Regions from separate parts of the Pantoea sp. PA1 genome, predicted to be linked through region 1. Evidence: predicted binding sites of a transcription regulator. Region 1 holds the regulator's gene; each other region holds the start of a gene.
What was found. The regulator CRP, encoded in region 1, controls carbon source genes, mostly activating them, when cyclic AMP is high. The targets are predictions, from matches to a motif close to ATGTGANNNNNNTCACAT.
Positions count from the first base shown of each region.

Region 2: the regulator CRP is predicted to act here: its motif matches at 5,268-5,285, upstream of AC1V0D_RS05845 (sugar transporter).
Region 3: the regulator CRP is predicted to act here: its motif matches at 3,144-3,161, upstream of AC1V0D_RS15405 (maltoporin).

Region 1 is NZ_JBXGEE010000005.1:20,360-27,229, forward strand. It holds gene AC1V0D_RS17685 (OsmC family protein) at 528-932, opposite strand; gene crp (cAMP-activated global transcriptional regulator CRP) at 1,236-1,868, shown strand; gene AC1V0D_RS17695 (YccS/YhfK family putative transporter) at 1,926-4,013, shown strand; gene argD (bifunctional acetylornithine/succinyldiaminopimelate transaminase) at 4,003-5,223, opposite strand; gene AC1V0D_RS17705 (aminodeoxychorismate/anthranilate synthase component II) at 5,305-5,880, opposite strand; gene AC1V0D_RS17710 (putative adenosine monophosphate-protein transferase Fic) at 5,922-6,515, opposite strand; gene AC1V0D_RS17715 (YhfG family protein) at 6,505-6,675, opposite strand; gene ppiA (peptidylprolyl isomerase A) at 6,775-6,870, opposite strand, start outside.
Region 2 is NZ_JBXGEE010000001.1:1,186,043-1,192,912, forward strand. It holds gene bioD (dethiobiotin synthase) at 1-369, opposite strand, end outside; gene mlc (sugar metabolism global transcriptional regulator Mlc) at 483-1,700, opposite strand; gene AC1V0D_RS05825 (LysR family transcriptional regulator) at 1,819-2,724, opposite strand; gene AC1V0D_RS05830 (MFS transporter) at 2,870-4,075, shown strand; gene AC1V0D_RS05835 (hypothetical protein) at 4,254-4,514, shown strand; gene cybB (cytochrome b561) at 4,626-5,165, shown strand; gene AC1V0D_RS05845 (sugar transporter) at 5,339-6,523, shown strand; gene bhsA (multiple stress resistance protein BhsA) at 6,587-6,844, opposite strand.
Region 3 is NZ_JBXGEE010000003.1:405,340-412,209, forward strand. It holds gene AC1V0D_RS15390 (diguanylate cyclase domain-containing protein) at 1-634, opposite strand, end outside; gene AC1V0D_RS15395 (COG4705 family protein) at 1,028-1,801, shown strand; gene AC1V0D_RS15400 (LacI family DNA-binding transcriptional regulator) at 1,915-2,985, opposite strand; gene AC1V0D_RS15405 (maltoporin) at 3,251-4,513, shown strand; gene AC1V0D_RS15410 (PTS sugar transporter subunit IIB) at 4,619-4,933, opposite strand; gene AC1V0D_RS15415 (beta-galactosidase) at 5,159-6,870, opposite strand, start outside.

The sequences.
Region 1 (6,870 bases):
GCGGATTAAGGCTTACTGCTGAGCAGGCTTCAGGGAGAATACGCCTTTCGTAAAGACGCAAAACCGCCATTCCTGGCCCGCTATGCTTTGCTACAGGCGTATGCTCCCTTCACTTCATGTCCGGTAGCCGCATCCGGTTTCAGTAAGGCCGCTACAAACAAAACCTGCATACAAAGAATCTGACAGCAACACGAAAGCTCATCATGCAGGGAACCGGGTCAGAAGAGGAAAGCGTCCCGCCGCCCGGATAAAAACGCCGGGAGCGTTTTTGAACAACGCAACGCGTTGGCCCGGCTACGGGCGCACCTCAGGGATGAGGTGCGTAATCGCGCGGGCCGAGCGGCCATGGATTGGCTCAAGCGACTTTCCGATCTGACCCGGTTTCCTGCGCAGGCACGGCCTGACAGCGAACCACCACAAATCGATCCGACCCGGTTTTCTGCGCAGGCACAGTCTCAAAGTGAATTCCCCCATCCAGGCACGGCCTCACACCGGACTGCCAGCAACTTTAAAAAAACCTGCGGCTATTACAGCTCAACCACCTCATAGCTGTGCGTCATCGTCACCCCTTTCCCCAGCATGATGGCCACCGAGCAATATTTTTCAGCAGAAAGATCCACCGCGCGTGAGACCGCTTTATCCTGGAGTGCTTTGCCACTCACGATAAAATGCAGGTTGATGTGCGTAAAGATTCGCGGCGCCTCTTCACGACGTTCTGAGGTCAGTTTTACTTCACAATCAGCCACATCGTTGCGGCCTTTTTGCAGAATTGATACCACATCGATCGCGCTGCATCCGCCCGCCGCCATCAGCACCATCTCCATTGGGCTGGGCGCTTTATCCCCTGAATTGCCATCCATCAGGATCTGATGGCCGGAGGATGACTCACCAAGGAATGTCATCCCTTCTACCCATTTCACTCTTGCCTGCATGATTTTTGCTCCGGAATACGCTGTTTTGTCGCCAGAGTACGCTTTCGCCTGATAAACAGCAATCCAGAGAAATCCGCCCTTAGCTGAAGCGAGACAACAGAAGACAGTCGGCAAAAGCTGTGCTACAAACAGAGCTGAAAATATTTTTCGTCACCCGATGGCGAAGCCGGGAAGAATGATGCGCACTGCGCCTGATGCGGCCCGAATAATTTCCTGAAAAGGAAACGCTTGAAGCTTTCACCGCCTGACAGGGAAAACTGCCCCCTGTATTTTGGGCACGATTACAACAGAGGATAATAGCGAATGGTTCTCGGCAAACCGCAAACAGACCCTACACTCGAATGGTTCCTGTCCCATTGCCATATTCACAAGTATCCATCCAAAAGTACGCTGATTCACCAAGGTGAAAAAGCTGAAACGCTTTACTACATCGTGAAAGGTTCCGTCGCGGTTCTGATTAAAGATGAAGAAGGCAAAGAGATGATTCTTTCCTACCTGAATCAGGGGGATTTCATCGGCGAGCTTGGCCTGTTTGAAGAAGGTCAGGAGCGCAGCGCCTGGGTTCGTGCTAAAAGCGCGTGCGAAGTGGCGGAAATCTCCTACAAGAAATTCCGCCAGCTGATTCAGGTGAACCCTGACATCCTGATGCGACTCTCATCGCAGATGGCGCGTCGCCTGCAGGTGACGTCAGAAAAAGTGGGTAACCTCGCTTTCCTCGACGTGACCGGACGCATTGCACAGACTCTGCTTAATCTGGCGAAACAGCCAGATGCCATGACGCATCCCGACGGCATGCAAATTAAAATTACCCGTCAGGAAATTGGCCAGATTGTAGGTTGTTCACGCGAAACCGTGGGCCGTATTCTGAAGATGCTGGAAGATCAGAATCTGATCTCTGCACACGGTAAAACCATCGTCGTTTACGGCACCCGCTAATTCCTGTCATCCACGGCGTGATGTTCGCATCACGCCGTTATTGTTTGTGCTGAGCCGATGTGGCGTCGAATTATTTATCACCCTGAAGTGAACTATGCCCTGCGGCAAACGCTGGTGCTCTGCCTGCCGGTCGCGCTGGGCTGGCTGGCTGGCGACCTGCAAAAAGGTCTGCTGTTCTCGTTAGTCCCCGCCTGCTGCAACATTGCCGGTCTCGATACCCCGCATAAACGCTTCTTCAAACGTCTGATTGTGGGCGGCAGCCTGTTTGCGCTTGGCAGCTTCCTGATCCAGTGGCTTACCCTGCATGCGGTTCCGCTGCCGCTAATCCTGTTTGCGATGCCCCTGTTGCTGGGTGTCACCGGGGAGATCAGCCCGCTGCATGGCCGCCTGCTCTCCGGCACCCTCATCGCCGCTATTTTTACCCTGAGCCTGACGGGCCGCATGCCCATCTATGTGCCGCCGCTGCTCTATATCGGCGGCACCCTCTGGTATGGCGTGTTTAACTGGTTCTGGTTCTGGCTGTGGAAAGAGCAGCCGATGCGCGAAAGCCTGAGTCTGATCTACCGCGAGCTGGCGAACTACTGCGACGCCAAATATACCCTGCTGACGCAGCTGACCGATCCGGAGAAGGCGCTGCCGCCGCTGCTGGCTCGCCAGCAGAAAGTGGTCGATTTGATCAACACCTGTTATCAGCAGATGCATATGCTGTCGGCGAGCCGCGACAATAGCCATAAACGGCTGACGCGCGCCTTTCAGGTGGCGCTGGATCTGCAGGAGCACATCTCGGTCAGCCTGCACCGGCCGGAAGAGGTGCAGAAACTGGTTGAGCAGAGCCATGCTGAAGCGGTGATCCGCTGGAACGCCAAAACCATCTCAGCCCGGCTGCGGGTGCTGGCCGATACCATTCTCTACCACCAGTTAGCCGATCGTTTTGCGATGGATAAACAGCTTGGCGCGCTGGAGAAGATCGCCCGTCAGCATCCCGACAATCCGGTGGGCCACTTCTGCCTTTATCACTTCAACCGCATTGCGCGGGTGCTGCGCACCCAGAAACCGCTTTACCAGCGCGACCTGATGGCTGACCGCCAGCGCCGTCTGCCGCTGCTCCCGGCGCTGCGCAGCTACCTCTCATTTCGCTCCTCAGCGCTGCGCACTGCCGGTCGCTTTGCGGTCATGCTGATGCTGGGCAGCGCGCTGGCGCTCTTCTTCAACATCCCTAAGCCCTACTGGATTCTGATGACGATCATGTTCGTCAGCCAGAACGGCTACAGCGCCACCCGCGTCCGTATCCAGCACCGTGCGCTCGGCACCTTTGCCGGTCTGGTGGTCGCGGCGGCCACACTGCGTCTGGCGGTGCCGGAACCTGTCGTCCTGCTGGTGATGCTGGCGATTACCTTTATCAGCTATCGCTTTACCCGTCAGTTTTATGGCTGGTCGATGATTGGCTTTACGGTCACCGCGGTTTACTCGCTGCAGCTCCTCTCACTGAATGGCGCGCAGTTTCTGCTGCCGCGACTGATGGATACGCTGATGGGCTGTCTGATCGCCTTTGGCGGCATGATCTGGCTCTGGCCGCAGTGGCAGAGTGGCTTACTGCGGCAAAATGCCCATGACGCGCTGGAAACCTATCAGGATGCGCTGCGCCTCCTGCTGGGAGAGGAACAGGCACCCGGCAAACTGGCTTATCAGCGTGTGCAGGTGAATCAGGCGCACAATGCGCTGTTTAACTCGCTGAATCAGGCGATGCAGGAGCCGGGTTTCAACGCCCAGTATCTGAAAGATATGCGGCTCTGGGTCACGCACAGCCAGTTTATCGTCGAGCACATCAATGCGATGACCATTCTGGCGCGTGAGCACACCATGCTGACCCCCTCGCTGGCGGAACGTTACCTGCAATCCTGTGAGATCGCGCTGCAACGCTGTCAGCAGCGGCTGGAATATGAGGGTGCCAGTTCGCAGGTTAATCTGCTGGATGAGCTGGGGAATATCAGTGAAGGACCGGTAACGGTGGTGGAGCAGCATGTGCGACGCATTCTCGATCATCTCAGCGTCATGCACACCATCTCCTCGCTGGCGTGGAGCCAGCGACCACAACATGGCCGCTGGCTGATCAGACACTTACGGAAAAAATCCGCTAGCCGTTGAGCACTTTGCCGACAGCCGTGGCAAAGCGGCTCATGCCCTCTTCGATGTCAGCAGGCTCGATGATCAGCGACGGGGCAAAACGCATCACGTCGGTGCCGGCGACCAGCACCATCACGCCTTCAGCGGCCGCGGCATTGAGGATGTCGCGCGACCGTCCGGCATGCTGCGGTTTCAGCGCCGCGCCAATCAGCAGCCCCTTGCCGCGAATATCGCTGAACAGATCGTACTTCGCATCGATAGCCTGTAAGGCGGTCACAAAGTGCTGACGACGCGCCTCAACGCCTGACAGCACCTCTGGCGTATTGATGATATCGAGTGCGGTTTCGGCAATGGCACAGGCCAGCGGGTTGCCGCCGTAGGTGGTGCCATGCACGCCTGGCGCCATCGTCGAGGCGATCTCATTAGTGGTCAGCATGGCGCTGACCGGGAAACCGCCGCCCAGCGCTTTGGCTGAGGTCAGGATATCGGGCTGAACACCATAGTGCTCATAGGCGAACAGCTTGCCGCTGCGGCCCATACCGCTCTGCACTTCGTCCAGCACCAGCAGCGCCTGATGCTTATCGCACAGCTCACGCAGTCCCTGCATAAAGGCCTGCGTCGCGGGCATCACGCCGCCTTCGCCCTGAATCGGTTCCACCACAATGGCGCAGGTGTGATCGTCGATAACCGCTTTTACCGCCTCCAGGTCGTTGAACGGCACATGCACGATGTCCGCCGGTTTCGGGCCGAAGCCGTCTGAATATTTTGGCTGACCACCAACCGTGACAGTAAACAGCGTCCGCCCGTGGAAGGCGTTATGAAAGGCGATGATCTTACTTTTGAAAGGGCTGTGTCGTTTGCAGGCGTAGTAACGCGCCAGCTTAAAGGCGGCTTCGTTCGCTTCGGCACCGGAGTTGGCAAAGAAAACGCGCTCCGCAAAGGTGGACTGGATCAGCTTACTGGCCAGGCGCAGGGCCGGTTCGTTGGTGAAAACGTTGCTGGTGTGCCACAGGGTTTCGCCCTGGCTTTTCAGCGCCTCCACCAGCGCCGGATGGCAGTGGCCCAGTGCGGTGACGGCGATCCCGCCGGAGAAATCGATATACTCTTTGCCCTGCTGATCCCATACACGACTGCCTTTGCCTTTTACCGGCACAAACTGCGCAGGTGCATAAACAGGCAAAATAACGTTATCGAACGTCTCCCGGGTAACCGCAATTTTTTCCGCCGCCATTGATGACCCCATTTGAATGATAGTTGTGCAACATTGAAATAATAATCACAAAATATGCATAAAAAATCACTCAAAGGCAACTTATTGCGTCAGGAAATTGCGCAGCAGCTGATGACCCTGCTCGCTGAGAATGCTCTCGGGATGAAACTGCACGCCTTCCAGCGCCAGCGTTTTGTGGCGGAAACCCATGATCTCGTCAGGCTCACCGTCGCGCAGACTCCAGGCGGTGACCTCGAACGCATCGGGCAGCGTCTCGCGCTGCACGATCAGCGAATGGTAACGGGTGACCGTCAGGGGATTGTTGAGATCGCGGAACACACCTTTGCCGGTGTGCTGAATGGCGGAGGTTTTGCCGTGCATCACCTGACGGGCGCGCACCACCTGCGCACCATACGCCTGCGCGATAGCCTGATGACCCAGACAAACGCCCAGCACCGGCAGCTGCCCGGCAAAGTGGCGGATGGCCGCCAGTGAGATCCCCGACTCCGAAGGCGTACAGGGGCCGGGGGAGATCACCAGATGGGTCAGCGGTAAGGCAGCCATCTGCTCCAGCGTGATGGCGTCATTGCGCACCACCTTAACCTGCGCATCCAGTTCGCAGAAATATTGATAAAGATTCCAGGTAAAGGAGTCGTAGTTGTCGATAAGCAGCAGCATGACTGATCCAGAATGATAAACCGCGCCGCTATTCTACGTGGTTAAGCCGCCTCACTCACCACTTTCGCAAAAACCGCCTCCAGCGGAGCCAGATCGCCCGCCACACCAGCCTGATTAGCCGCTTTCCAGCTCTCCGCATCGGTCTCTTCCCACGTCAGCAGATACCCGGCATGCAGCGCCAGCTGTTCGAAGAAGATGCGCTGAGCCCGCCCGTTGCCATGGCGGAACGGATGCAGCATGTTGATTTCACAATAGTAGTGGGCGATACGCGGGATAAAGGCATCACGCGGGAGGTCAGCCAGCCCCTTCTCCTCTTCCAGCGCGGCCATCAGGGCGTTGCCCTCTTTTTCGATATATTCGAAATGACAGAACGGCGTCTCATCGCGCCAGATATCGATGGTGCGCAGTTCACCGGCCCAGCTGTAGAGATCCTGGAACAGGGTGCGGTGAATCTGACGCAGCCAGGGCAAACCGGGGTTGCGGGGCCCCAGTTCCAGCGTGGCGAGACGCGCCGCACTGAAGCTCAGCTCCGCCTTACGCAACTGGGCGGCATCGTGGATTTCGGCCAGATTTTTCAGCACATTGTCGTGCTGCCACAGGTAAGGGTCCTGGCTGACGGCGCTGTTAGAGTCCATATTGCCTCCTCAGTGACGCCAGACGTGTTTCCGCATCGTCACTCTTCACGCTGATCTCATTTGGTGTGAAGCCCTCCAGCCGACAGCTGGCCTGATAGCTGGCGCTGCGCCGCTGTTGCCACAGTGTGACCTTCTGTTTTTCGGTGAGTTTGTTCGCCATGCCGCCTCCTGCTCAGGTTTTTGCCCTAAGTATAAGAGCAAATTCTGGCTTTGCCGGAGGCGGCGGGCGATCGCCATCCGCAGATGGCGACAAAAGGCGTTAAGGCAGGACTTTCGCGGAGAGGATAACGACCGGTTTAGACGGGACATTCTGGTAAGGGCCAACATCTTTGGTCGGCACCTGAGAAATTTTTTC
Region 2 (6,870 bases), on a different contig from region 1:
TCCGTCGTTCATCAGACTGCGCCAGCCGCCAGTGCCCTCCACCACCACCCGATCGGCCTGCTGCGTCAGATGTGTCAGACCCTGAGTCAGCCGGGAATAGTCGATTATCTGGCTGGGATGGGTGCAGATCTCCTCCTCCTCAAACACCAGCGGATTAATCGCCTCATAAGGCAGGTCGATGGATGAAGCGCTTTGCAGAACCTGTGCATCTTTGTTACGCAGGCCATCAGCGGTTTTGACCGCGCAGCGCGCGACAGGCTTATAGCCGACGGCACTGACGTTGCTCTGAATAAAACATTGCAAAAGGGCGCGGGACACCACCGTTTTGCCTGTAGCTGTATCGGTGCCGGTAACAAATAGTCTGTTCACTCCACTTCTCCTCTCAAAGCGTTGCGGCTAATCGGTGATTAGCCCTGCTGCGAAACGGCATTTTAAGGAATCCAGAATGAGAACAGATTGCGTTAGCGCAAGTTCAGGCCCGCTTAACCTTGCAACAGTTTCACTAACAGGTGTCCGTTATAGAGAGCGTCTTTGATCAGCGCGGCGGCACCGAGTGTGCCCGGTTCGCTGAATTCAGTGGGGGCCAGCTGAATGCCTGCACTGTAGGCAGGCAGGGACTGCTGCAGAATCGTGTTGCTCACCGCCGGAAACAGCACCTCTGCCGCCGCATTCAGCGGAGAACCGATAAGAATATGTTGTGGATTAAAAATATTAACCATCATCGCCAGAATCCGGCCTGCGTGATGACCGACGCTGGCGATGGTGTCGCGCGCCAGGCGGTCGCCCGACAGGGCGGCCTCACATAACGATGACAGCGTCAGCTCCTGACGATTAAGCAGGCTGTCGGGCTGGGCCGCCAGACGCTGCGCCGCCAGCGCCAGCAGACTGCCGGTGCTGGCGACCGTCTCCAGACAGCCGTGATTGCCGCAGTAGCACTGCTGACCATAAGGATCGATTTGCGTATGGCCGATCTCGACCAGCGCCCGCCCCCGCTTATGCAGCAGCTGGCCGCCGCTGATCACCCCGGCACCGACCGTTTCATCGATCACGATCTGAATCACATCCTGCGCGCCGCGCGAAGCGCCGAACAGCGACTCCGCCAGCGTCCAGGCGGAGATATCGTGCTGCACAAACACCGGTAATCCCGTGTGCGCCTCCAGCGCATCGCCCAGCGGCATATCACGCACCTGATAGCCCGGCAGCCGATGCACCACGCCTGACGCGGCGTTAATCAGCCCCGGCAGCGTGATGGCGATGGCCGTCAGACGCTCCAGCTTTTTCTGATGACGGATAAAGAAGGCATCCACCTGTTCAATCAGAGCGGTCAGCAGCGGCTGAGCGGATTCATCGGGCAGCGGCAGGCTATCTTCGGCCAGCGCCTGACTGCTGAGATCGCGCAGCGTAAAGGTCATGGCACCGCGATGCAGACGAATGGCCAGATAGTGCCAGGCCTCCGTGTCCAGAATCAGCCCGATAGCCGGACGGCCACGACTGCCGGGCTCCTGAAACTCCGTCTCCTGCACCAGATGCGCGTCCAGCATTTCACGCACAATTTTTGTGATGCTGGCTGGCGCAAGCTGGGCACGGCGGGAAAGTTCGATACGCGAAATGGGACCATAACGGTCAATCAGCTGATATACGACACCTGCATTGGTCTGCTTGATCTGGTCAATATGGCCAGGTTGACTGTCCGGATTCACAACCCTGCTCCCGGTTATTTTCGCGCTTCTAAATAAACATGCGCCATGGTGAGGCAGATCAGGCAACAGCGTCAAATATTTGATTAGAAATGTGATTTATCGCACATATTGGCCTCTGTCAAGGTGCGCTTCCGGGCCGTTTTTCCCGCAGTAGCGCCATCATATTCGCCATCGGTGCGGTGATTTCGCGGCTGGCTGACCAGACCAGCCACAGCTCTGAAATGGCATCCTCTTCCGTCAGCGGCAGCCAGACCAGATCGGCCAGCTGCGCCCGGCGGAAGGAGGCGGGCAGGATGGAGACGCCAAGACCGGTTGCCACCAGCCCCAGAATGGTCATCGCTTCCCCCACTTCCTGGGTGATATAGGGCTGGATCTGATAGCGATGCAGCAGCGCCAGGATATCGCTGTAGAGCGCGGTTCCGCCCTGGGCATCAAAGAAGACGAAAGGTTCGGCGGCCAGCGCGGTGACGGAGATCGCGCCGGCATCCGCCAGCGGATGCGCTTTGTGCACCACCGCACACAGCGGCTCGCTCATCAGCAGCTGATGCGCGAGATCGGCGGGCAGCGGCGTGTTGCGCATCACGCCAAGATCGAGCCGCCCCTCATGCAGCGGGGCCAGCTGCTGGCGGGTATTAATTTCCTGCATCTGAATATGCACCTGCGGCCAGCGCTGGCGAAAGCGAAACAGCGCGTCGGAGACCACCGCGGTAAAAGGCGCCGAGGAGGTGAACCCGATTCGCAGCCCGCCCTCTTCTCCCCGATGCAGCCGGGCTGCCCGGTCGGCCGCCTGCTCGACCTGCAGCAGGATGGCGCGGGCATCGTTCAGCAATTGCTGTCCGGCAGCGGTCAGCTGAACGCTGCGGTTGGTCCGGTTAAAGAGTCGGGCCCCGGTTTCTGCCTCCAGTTGCAGTATCTGCTGACTGAGTGGCGGCTGGGAGATGTTCAGCCGCCGGGCCGCGCGCCCGAAATGGAGCTCCTCGGCCACTGCAATAAAGTAGCGCAGGTGACGCAACTCAATATTCATATCTGAAATGTCTCATTTAATATTATTAATATATTAGACATCATAATGATGCCTGCCTAAGCTGACGACAGGTTTTTTTACTGTTAAAGGAAAGTGTGTGAGTCACTCAACAGAGGCCGCCGCGGTAAATGAAGAGGCGGGTTGTATGCCTTCGGAACCGGTGGCTGCGTCAGGTTATATCCGTCGGGGTTCGCGGCAGTTTATGCGCGTGACGCTGGCCCTCTTCTCCGCCGGTCTGGCGACCTTTGCCCTGCTCTATTGTGTCCAGCCGATTCTGCCGGTGCTCTCGCATCAGTTTGGCATCTCACCGGCGACCAGCAGCCTGTCACTCTCTATCTCAACCGGCCTGATGGCCCTGGGCCTGCTGGTGACCGGGCCGCTTTCGGATGCTGTCGGCCGTAAATCGGTGATGGTGACAGCCCTGATGCTGGCCGCCATCTGCACGCTGATCTCAGCCACCATGAGCAGTTGGCACGGCATTCTGATCATGCGGGCGCTGATGGGGCTGTCGCTCAGCGGAGTGGCGGCGGTGGGCATGACCTACCTCAGCGAGGAGATGGATGCGCGGGTCGTCGCCTTCTCTATGGGGCTCTATATCAGCGGAAACTCTATCGGCGGCATGAGCGGGCGTCTGCTGAGCGGTGTACTGACCGACCTCTTCTCATGGCGGATCGCCGTGGCGGTGATTGGCCTGTTTTCGCTGGCTTCGGCGCTGATGTTCTGGAAGATCCTTCCCGCGTCACGTCATTTCCGCCCCATCACGCTGCGTCCGCGCAACCTGCTGATTAACTTCCGGCTGCACTGGCGCGATCCCGGCCTGCCCTGGCTGTTTGCCGAAGGGTTCCTGCTGATGGGTGCCTTTGTCACGCTGTTTAACTACATCGGCTACCGGCTGCTGGATGCCCCCTGGCATCTGAGTCAGGCCGTGGTCGGGTTGTTGTCGGTGGTCTATCTCACCGGCTCGTGGAGTTCGCCGAAAGCGGGTGCGCTGACCAGCCGGCTGGGACGGGGACCGGTGATGCTGGGTGCGACCGCCATTATGCTGCTGGGACTGCTGATCACGGCGTTCAACTCGCTCTGGCTGATCCTGCCGGGGATGATGCTGTTCACCGCCGGCTTCTTTGCCGCCCATGCGGTTGCCAGTGGCTGGATTGGCCCGCGCGCACGCCGGGCGCGGGGCCAGGCCTCATCGCTTTATCTGTTCAGCTACTACGTGGGTTCCAGCGTCGCCGGGACGCTGGGCGGTCTGTTCTGGCATAACTTTGGCTGGCACGGCATCACGCTGTTTATCAGCACCCTGCTGCTGCTGGCGTTGCTGGTGGCCTGGCATCTGCACCGCAAAAAGCTCTGATTTCCCTCTTCTGCCAGGCCCGGATGGCCTCACCAGGCCTGGCAGCACCACACGCTGACTGTCGCTCATCCTCTTCCCTGAAAATCCCCCGCGAAAAAACCCCACAATTCCCGCTATAATCGGTTTTATTGAATCATTTCATCTGCTTTGCCTCTTAACACGGCAACAAGGAACGCCTGTGGCTCTCTACTACTACGTCAATAAACAATCGGGATATAACGATAATCATGTGGTGCATGCCGCTGGCTGCCCGCATCTTCCCGACATGGAAAACCGACTGTTTCTGGGCAGTTTTTATCACGTCAATGCCGCCATTCTTCAGGCAAAAAAATATTACGTGGGGGCTATCGGCTGTGAGAACTGCTGCCCGATTAATGCCAGCCACCTACCGGAGACGCCGCTCAGCGTCGCCCAGAAACATACGCCGGGGTCACGCTAAGCTGTCGGAGGGTGTTGGCGTGAAATCTACTTACCGCTGCGCTAATTTGTTAAGCATCAGCGCCGTTTTCCGTTATGTTACTCTTCCTGACTCTTTTTGATGGAAAGCACGATGCGGGATAAGTTTGCGCGTTCTCAGATCGCCCTTCACTGGCTGACCTTTTTACTGGTCGTGACAGCCTACGCCACCATTGAGCTGCGCGGCTTTGTGCAGCGCGGCTCCTGGCAGGGGTACGCCATGATCATCACCCACTTCAGCGCAGGTGCGACCGTTCTGGTGCTGATGATCGCCCGCCTGTTTCTGCGTACCCGTCATCGCACGCCACCCATTACGCCAGCCGCACCGCGCTGGCAGACCGGGGTGGCTCATCTGACGCACACCCTGATCTATGCCCTGTTTATCACCCTGCCGATCCTCGGCCTGTCGTCGCGCTACCTCAAGGGGCGGGAGTGGTGGCTGTTTGGCATCAGCATGCCGGTTGCACCGGAGCCCAATTTTGACCTGGCGGATACGCTGATCGACTGGCATGAAACCCTGGCACCGCTGGGATACTGGCTGATCGGGCTGCATGCGGCGGCGGCGCTGTTTCATCACTATCTGCTTAAAGACAATACCCTGCTGCGCATGATGCCGCCTCGCCGCGGTCAGTAATCTCGTCCCGTCGCCCCTGAACGGGGCGATAAAAAAATTTCCGCCTTAAAAGCCGGTTATCAGGTTTCGCTTCCCGCTTTATTCACTACAATGGTCTGTAATTTGTGACGCAGGTCACTTTCGCTGGATGTCTGCCACATCCGAATTCGCTGTACTGACAGATTTGACACCTCATGCAACCAACAACTGTTTCACGTAAAACTGCCTGGCTACGCGTGGTCTTGCTGGCCATCGCGGCTTTTGTATTTAATACCACCGAATTTGTACCGGTGGGTCTCCTTTCGGACATTGCGGCTGACTTTTCCATGCAGACGGCGGATGTCGGGATCATGCTGACGATCTACGCCTGGGTAGTCGCGCTGCTGTCACTGCCGCTGATGCTGCTGACGCGCAACGTGGAGCGGCGACTGCTGCTGGGGGTGCTGTTTACGATCTTTATCGTCAGTCACGTCCTGTCGACTTTCGCCTGGGACTTTCGGTCGCTGATGGTTTCACGCGTCGGCATCGCCCTCTCTCACGCGGTGTTCTGGTCGATCACGGCTTCACTGGCTATTCGCGTGGCCCCGGCCGGAAAGAAAACGCAGGCGCTGAGTATGCTGGCGACCGGAACCGCACTGGCCATGGTGCTGGGGGTGCCGATTGGCCGTGTGGTGGGTCAGTATCTTGGCTGGCGAACCACCTTCGGCGCGATTGGCCTGTCGGCACTGGTACTGATGATCATGCTGGTACGGATACTGCCGCGTCTCCCCAGTGAACACACCGGCTCGCTGAGCAGCGTGCCGATGCTGTTTCGTCGTCCGGCGCTGGTCAGCATGTATCTGCTGGTGACCATTGTGGTGACCGCGCACTACACGGCCTACAGCTACATCGAGCCCTTTATGCAGAGCGTGGCGCAATCCAGCGGCAATTTCACCACCCTGCTGCTGCTGCTGTTTGGCTCTGCGGGTATTCTGGGCAGCGTGCTGTTCAGCACCCTGGGCAATAAATTCCCTTCCGCGCTGCTGATTGCCGCGATTGCGCTGATCACCCTCTGCATGGGACTGCTGATCTTTGCTGCGGTTCGTCCGGCGGCGATCGCTATCCTGTGCATCGTCTGGGGCATGGCGATGATGATGATTGGACTGGGTATGCAGGTGAGGGTGCTGTCTCTGGCGCCGGATGCAACGGATGTGGCAATGTCACTCATGTCCGGCATCTACAATATCGGCATAGGCGCAGGCGCGCTGCTGGGAAGCCAGGTCAGTCTCTATCTGAATATGTCGGAAGTCGGCAACGTCGGGGGGATGATCGGTCTGGTGGCGTTACTGTGGTGTGTCTATATTTTCCGCCGTTATCCTCAGCTTCGCAGTAATGGCTAAGACCGGCGCGGAGAGGATAAAAAAAAGGCTTCAGATAATCAGGTTATCTGAAGCCTGTTTCTCTTATTTATAGAGAATGGCGGTGCCATGCAGGTTGTTGCTGCCAGAGGTCGAAGTGATGCGGAAAGACTTTGCTCCGGCATCGCTGGCCTTTTCTGACAGTTGCTGCTCAAGCGAGGTCAGATTGCTGCTGCCCGTCGCGCTGATGACGCCCACGCGTTGCTGATCCAGTGGCGTGCTGCTCACCTGCTGCGCCGCCACGCTGGTGAACGAGAGGCCACTGAGCAGGGCCGCCGCCACTATCATACTGATACGTTTCATAACGAACCCCTTCTTCATATCTGCCG
Region 3 (6,870 bases), on a different contig from region 1:
GCGTGAGGTAGTGACCGTCACGATGCAGTTTACGTACTTCAACCACATCCGGCAGCGTTCCGCCGCTGAAGATATGTGCCAGCGCTGCCGAGGCAGATTCGCGATCGTCAGGATGCAGGAAATCGACCACCAACTGACCAACCACCTCTTCAGGTCTCCAGCCTATCATTTCGCTGTAGGAGGGCGAGATCGAGACGTATCTGCCATTCGCATCACAATGGGCAATCAGATCGGTACTGTTCTCGATCAGCAGGCGATATTCCGCCGCCGTGCGCACCGCATCCTCCAGCGCTTTACGCTGCGCAGTCACATCCAGTATGAAGCCGTTGTACTTCTGGTGGGAGGTGCCAGGCAGACTCTCCGGCAGGCCGGAAACCACGACGCGGCGTGTTTCGCCGTCCAGACAGTGGATAGGCACTTCAAAGTAGAAAGGGGTCAGATATTCCAGCGCCGCGGTCAGCTGCAGCGCGATCTTTGCATCATCGTCAGCCTGCGCCAGTTCCAGCCAGGAACTCAGCGTCACCCCCTTCAGGGCAGGCATCAGGCCAGCCGGTGTTTCCTGACTGGCAACGCAGATACCCTGCGCGTCTGTAGACCAGACGGCTGTGAAAGAGGGTTTAATCATTAAGTTCATGGCGGCCGACTCCGATGTTGCTGACGATACTAAACAAGCTCAATACTCGTCGCTACAGACCTGATTATAACCGTAAATGTCCGTCTGACGCGGCAGGAGGCGACAGTCACTGGGTGAGCCTGAGGCGAAACCGGCCATCGCGCATGGCGGGCGCCCGGACCTGGCTGGCCGTTGTTTCTGAGGCCGGGATGCTTACAGGGATGTGCGCAGAACGTTTATGACAGGGTGCAGTCTCTGAGATATCAGCTCCTGTTTATCGGCTCATCAGGCCGGAATCTTTAGCCCTGTCGCGTTAACTGCCCCACTTTCCGGCGCTTCATCTTTCCTTAAGAATACTCTTATAACATCCCTGCTCTGTTAGCTCATATTGGGCTTTTTCCGGAGCGTGACCCTATGCAAAATAACAACACAGCATCGCTTTTTCTGAGTAAAGTGCCTGCCGTAACCGCGGCATTCTGGTTAACCAAAATCGCGGCGACAACCCTGGGTGAAACCGGCGGCGATGCGGTAACTATGTCAATGAATCTGGGATATCTGACCGGTACGCTGATTTTCGCCATTATCTTTCTGGTCGCGGTGGTGGTGCAGATTAACCGTCCCGGTTTCAATAAATGGATTTACTGGTTCACCGTGGTGGCAACCACCACGGTGGGCACCACGCTGGCAGATTTTGCCGACCGCTCCCTGAATATTGGCTATCCGGGCGGCACTCTGTTGCTAATCACGCTGCTGACCCTCTCTCTGTTTCTCTGGAAAATAACCTGCGGCACGGTGGCGGTCAGTTCGGTGAACAATGGCGTCACTGAGACCTTCTACTGGGTGACCATCATGTTTTCCCAGACGCTGGGCACGGCATTAGGTGACTGGGCGGCAGACAGTGAAGGGCTGGGTTACGATGGCGGTATTCTGCTGTTTGCGGGTGCGCTGGCGCTTATCTGGGCTGCGAGTCGCTTTACCTCGCTTTCGCGCACGGCGCTATTCTGGGCGGCCTTTATCCTTACGCGGCCTCTGGGTGCAGTGGTGGGCGATTTTCTGGATAAACCGCTTGCCTCGGGCGGGCTCGCGCTGAGTCGCTACGGTGCCTCGCTGACGCTGGGCCTGATCATCATCGCGTTGCTGGTGCTGCTGCCACAGCGCCCGGCTGCGAAAACCGCCACCGCGCATTAACCGCACGACCGGGAAAACGGGCGCTCGCCTGCTTCAGTCCCTGGCAGAGCCGCCTGCACCGGCGGCTTTTCAGGATTTGCCGTTAACAGGTGTACCTGGAATATGCCGGCTGGCTACTCAAGCCGGCTGGCGATGAGGCGCAGTTGTTCTGCTATCTGCTTTAAATCCCGCTGCTGCTGTCCGGCCATACCGGTTGAACTGCGCACCACCAGTTTAGCCGGCAGAATCGAGGAAGAACGCTGCTCATCCTGTTCGCTGGCCAGCAACAGCCTTGCAACCGCCTCTTTGCCCTGCAAATCGAGGTCCAGCGACACCGTAGTCAGCGCCGGATGAAAAAACGCACTTTCATAGGTGTCGTCATAACCAATCACAGAGATCTGGCCCGGCACCGCCACACCGCGCTGATGCAGCGCGCTCAGCACACCCAGCGCCATCTGATCGTTGCCCACCAGCAGTGCGCTGAATCCGGGCGCTTCCCGCAGCAGCTGCAGTACACCGTTGTAACCACTCTGTGCGTCCCAGTTACCGTGGCTGATGCTGACGGGCTTCAGACGGTAACTCTCCAGCGTATCCAGCCAGCTTTTCAGACGCAGATTTGCTGAAACCGACTGCTCGGGGCCGGCCAGCAGGGCGAACTCGCGATGGCCCTGCTCATAGAGATATTTAACGCTGGCACGGGTGCCGTCAGCCGGGTTAAACGAAACGTTAAACACCGCGCTGTAAGGATCGACATCCAGAAACAGACAAAGGATATCGTCATTCTCCTGCACGATTTGCTCAGCATCGTGGCTCTCCAGCGGGACGTTGATGATCACCTTGTCCACCCGCTGAGACTTCAGCTCATTGATGCAATCCTGGAGGCTTTGATTGACGTTCTCATCAATCATGGCGATTAGCACCTGGTATTCAGCAGCATTAGCATAACGTTTAACCGCAGCGGCCACCTGCGAGGGGGCATGCAACGCCAGCGAGGTGGTCACCAGACCCAGCGTGGTGCTCTGCTTACCCACCAGTTGCTGTGCCAGCCTGTTAGGTACATAGCGCAGCGTTTCAATAGCGTGTTCCACCTTGCGCCGCGTTGATTCCGAAACGTTTGCCGACTTATTCAAAACCCGCGAAACCGTCTGATACGAGACGCCAGCGTGGCGTGCGACATCCTCTAAGGTGGCATTTTTTGATTTCATAATTCGCATCCCTGATGACCAATGGCGGAATGGTATCACAGCCGTGGTGTCAGCCAGCCCACCGCTGTCACATTGCATGAATAAAAAGTAAAAGTAATACCTTCACATATTGAGATTTGGTGATCTGATTCACTAATCGTTACAAATAGCGCCGCTTTATTTGCAGTATCTCACACATTATCGCGATTTTATTTGTCACTCATCTGACAAAAAGCGTTTACTGCCGCTGTCATGTGAACGTATTACAAATAAAAATGAGGATAACATGGAAACAAGGTTACGTACTGCTGCCGTGGCGCTTGCTGCGGCCCTGACTTCCCCGACGCTCTATGCCGCTATCGACAACATTGATTTCCATGGCTATCTCCGTGGTGGGGTGGGCGTATCGCAGGATGGCGGTATTGAAGAGTATCAAAAGAACAAAGTCGGCCGTCTCGGCAACGAAGCGGATACTTACGGCGAGGTCGAACTGGGCAGTGAGGTTTACAAGAAGGATGATGTCAGTTTTTATGTCGACACCATGGTCAGTATGTTCTCCGACGGCTCAAATGATAACGAAACCACCTTCGGTGACGATGCTCAGTTTGGCCTGCGCCAGCTTAATCTGCAGATCAAAGGACTGGTGCCGGGTGACAAAGATGCCGTGATCTGGGGCGGTAAACGCTACTATCAGCGTCATGACCTGCACATTATTGATACAAAGTACTGGAATATCTCTGGTTCGGGTGCCGGTATCGAAAACTACACGCTGGGTCCGGGTGCTGTCTCTTTTGCCTGGATTCGCGGCGATGCCAATGATGTGGATTACCGCGTCGATGGCGACAACGACGTCAACATTAACTACCTGGATCTGCGCTATGCCGGCTGGAAACCCTGGAGTGGAGCCTGGACCGAGTTTGGTATTGATTACGCCATGCCAAACACCACCAACAAACAGAAGGAATATGGGGGTCTCTATGACGCGGATAATGGCGTCATGCTCACCAGTGAAATCAGCCAGGACATGTGGGGCGGCTACCAGAAACTGGTCTTCCAGTACGCCAATAAAGGTCTGGCGCAGAATATGATTTCGCAGGGCGGCGGCTGGTATGACATGTATAACGATACCCGCAACGCCAGCGGCTACCGCGTGATCAATACCGGTCTGCTGCCGGTCACCGACAAATTTTCTCTGAACCAGGTCTTTACCTGGGGATCAGCAGACGATATCACCGCCCAGACGAGTAAAAGTACCCTGCTGTCGCTGGTTGGTCGCGGTCAGTATCAGTTTACGCAATATGTCCGCGGCATCGGCGAAGTGGGTAGCTTCTGGCAGAAAGATGAAAACAAAGTGGGCAGCGACTACAAAGCAGCAGGACAGAAATATACGCTGGCACTGGGTCTGGCAGCCGGTCCCGAATTTATGTCTCGTCCGGAACTGCGCCTGTTTGCCTCTTATCTGAATGACTCAGAAGATGGACACAGCTTTAAAGACAACACCAGTAATAACACCTGGAACTTCGGCGTACAGGTCGAAGCCTGGTGGTAACTGCGCCATCGCCTCCCTGGGGTCATTGTTAAGCTCTTATGCAGGGGCTTTATGGATAACCGGCGACGGTTATCCATTTTTTTGTCCCGGATTCAGAACAGTGCCTCATTCCGGCTGAAAGAAACGTTCTTCCAGCAACTGACGCAACGGGTCGGACTGCCTGCCAAATATCGCATGGACTTCCTGTCCCAGAATCACCACGCCAATTGCCCCTGCCTTCTGTAAACCCGCCGTATCCACCGCCTTCAGTGAGGTCACCTTCACCCGCAGCCGGGTTATGCAGGCGTCCACCTGCTGAATATTGTCACGCCCGCCAAAGCACTCGACAAGCCGTTCCAGTAGCGCGTTGTCTATCTCAACCTCCTGTGCCGTAATCGGCTGCCGGCTGAAATATTGCTTAAACGATTTCAGACTCACCATGTTGTTCTCCTTCAGAGGATAAAAAGGCGGGCTGCTGCCCGCCACTCACGACTGATACACGAAAACGAGCGGGCCATGCCGTGACTGCCCGCAGAAGATAGCCTTTTCCTGCCCTCGGCCTCTAAAAAACCAGCCCTGCATCAACAGCAAAAACCCCGCTCTTCCTGCAGAGAATGCCATCTCTTGAAGTGATGGGGGCATAGGCCCCCTGAGCCTGTGCTCTCCCTATTCCAGCGGTCGGCTCAACACACGGCATCCCCACGCTGCCAGCATCAGCGATCCTGTCATGGGTGTGCCATCAATCAAATCGCTCAGCCCGGCAGGCAATAACACCTGCTGCGTCTGGCCAGTAAAGTTCTGCACAAACAGAAACGCCTGTTCACCATCGGTACGCCGCTGAACGACCACCCCAGGTGGCAGCTCAATCGGCAGTGCGCGCGGTAATTCCAGCTGCTTAATCAGTGCACCATAAAAATCCCGATGGAACGACAGATCATTACGCGACGCGATATACCACGCTTTACCCTGACCTACCCGATTTACGGTCACCGCTGGCGTTCCGGCATAAAAATCACTCTCGTAACTGGCCAGCGCCGTCGCCCCTTCCAGATGAATATGCTCGCAAAGCTCGCGCGCCTGATAAGGTCCGCTCAGCCCCAGCTCATTGCCGCGTATCCCGCGCACGCCGTTGAACTCCTCATCCGTCAGACTATCGATCTCTTCTGACCAGATGCCGAGTAATGGCCGCAGCGGACCCGGGAATCCTCCGAGGTAACAGAGATCGCTCTCATTTACGATGCCGCTCCAGTAACTGGCGACAAAATGGCCGCCGCGCTCCACATGCTGCCTGGCCCGTGCTGCAAAACCATCACGCACCATATAGAGCATTGGCGCAATTACCAGATCGTAGCCGCTGAGCTCGCTATCACCATTAATCACATCCACCGCCACCCCCTGCTCCCAGAAGGCACGATAGTGTTCGTTCACCGTGCGCTCATAATGCAGGCCCAGATTGCGTGGTCCCTGCGCGTTATCCATCGCCCAGCGACTCTCCCAGTCAAAAATGATCGCGACGCGCGCCTCAACCCGACTGCCCATGACCGGCGTCATCGCTGCCAGCATCCGGCCCAGCTCTCTGACTTCACGCCCGGTGCGGGTATCAAGATGACCGACATGATCGACCACCGCACCATGAAACTTCTCAACTGAACCCCGACTCTTGCGCCACTGGAAATACTGCACCGCGTCCGCACCATGCGCCACTGCCTGCAGGGAAGAGAGAATATGCATCCCCGGCTTCTTCAGCTTACTGGTCGGCTGCCAGTTCGTTGCGCCTGGCGTCGACTCCATTAATACAAAGGGCTTGCCCTGTTTCAGGGTGCGCATCAAGTCGTGGTACATCGCGGTATAACAGGCAAGCGTGGTCTCATCCCTGACGTTGTGCCACATCGGATAGCTATCCCAGGAGATAAAATCGAGTGCTGATGCCAGCTTCCAGTAATCGTAGTCGTAGAAATACTCCATGAAATTGGTGGTCGCGGGCAGGTCAGGATTCGCCTGTCTGAGCGGTTTAATCTCCTCACGACAGAAGTCCGTCACCTGATCGGTCATAAACCGACGCCAGTCCAGATTCAGACCGTGGATCGACATTTCACCCTGCGGCGCTGGCGACACAATCTGTGACCAGTCACTGTAGGTATGACTCCAGAAATCACTCCACCAGGCGAGATTCAGATTATCCAGCGTCTCATAGCGGCGCTGCAGCCAGCCGCGAAAGGCCTGCTGACAGCGGTCGCAGTGACACTCCCCGCCATACTCGTTAGAGACATGCCAGCCGATCACCGCAGGATGATGCGCATAGCGCGCCGCCAGTCTGCTGTTTATCGCCTGCACCTTCTGACGATACACCGGTGAGGTCATACAGTGGTTATGACGGC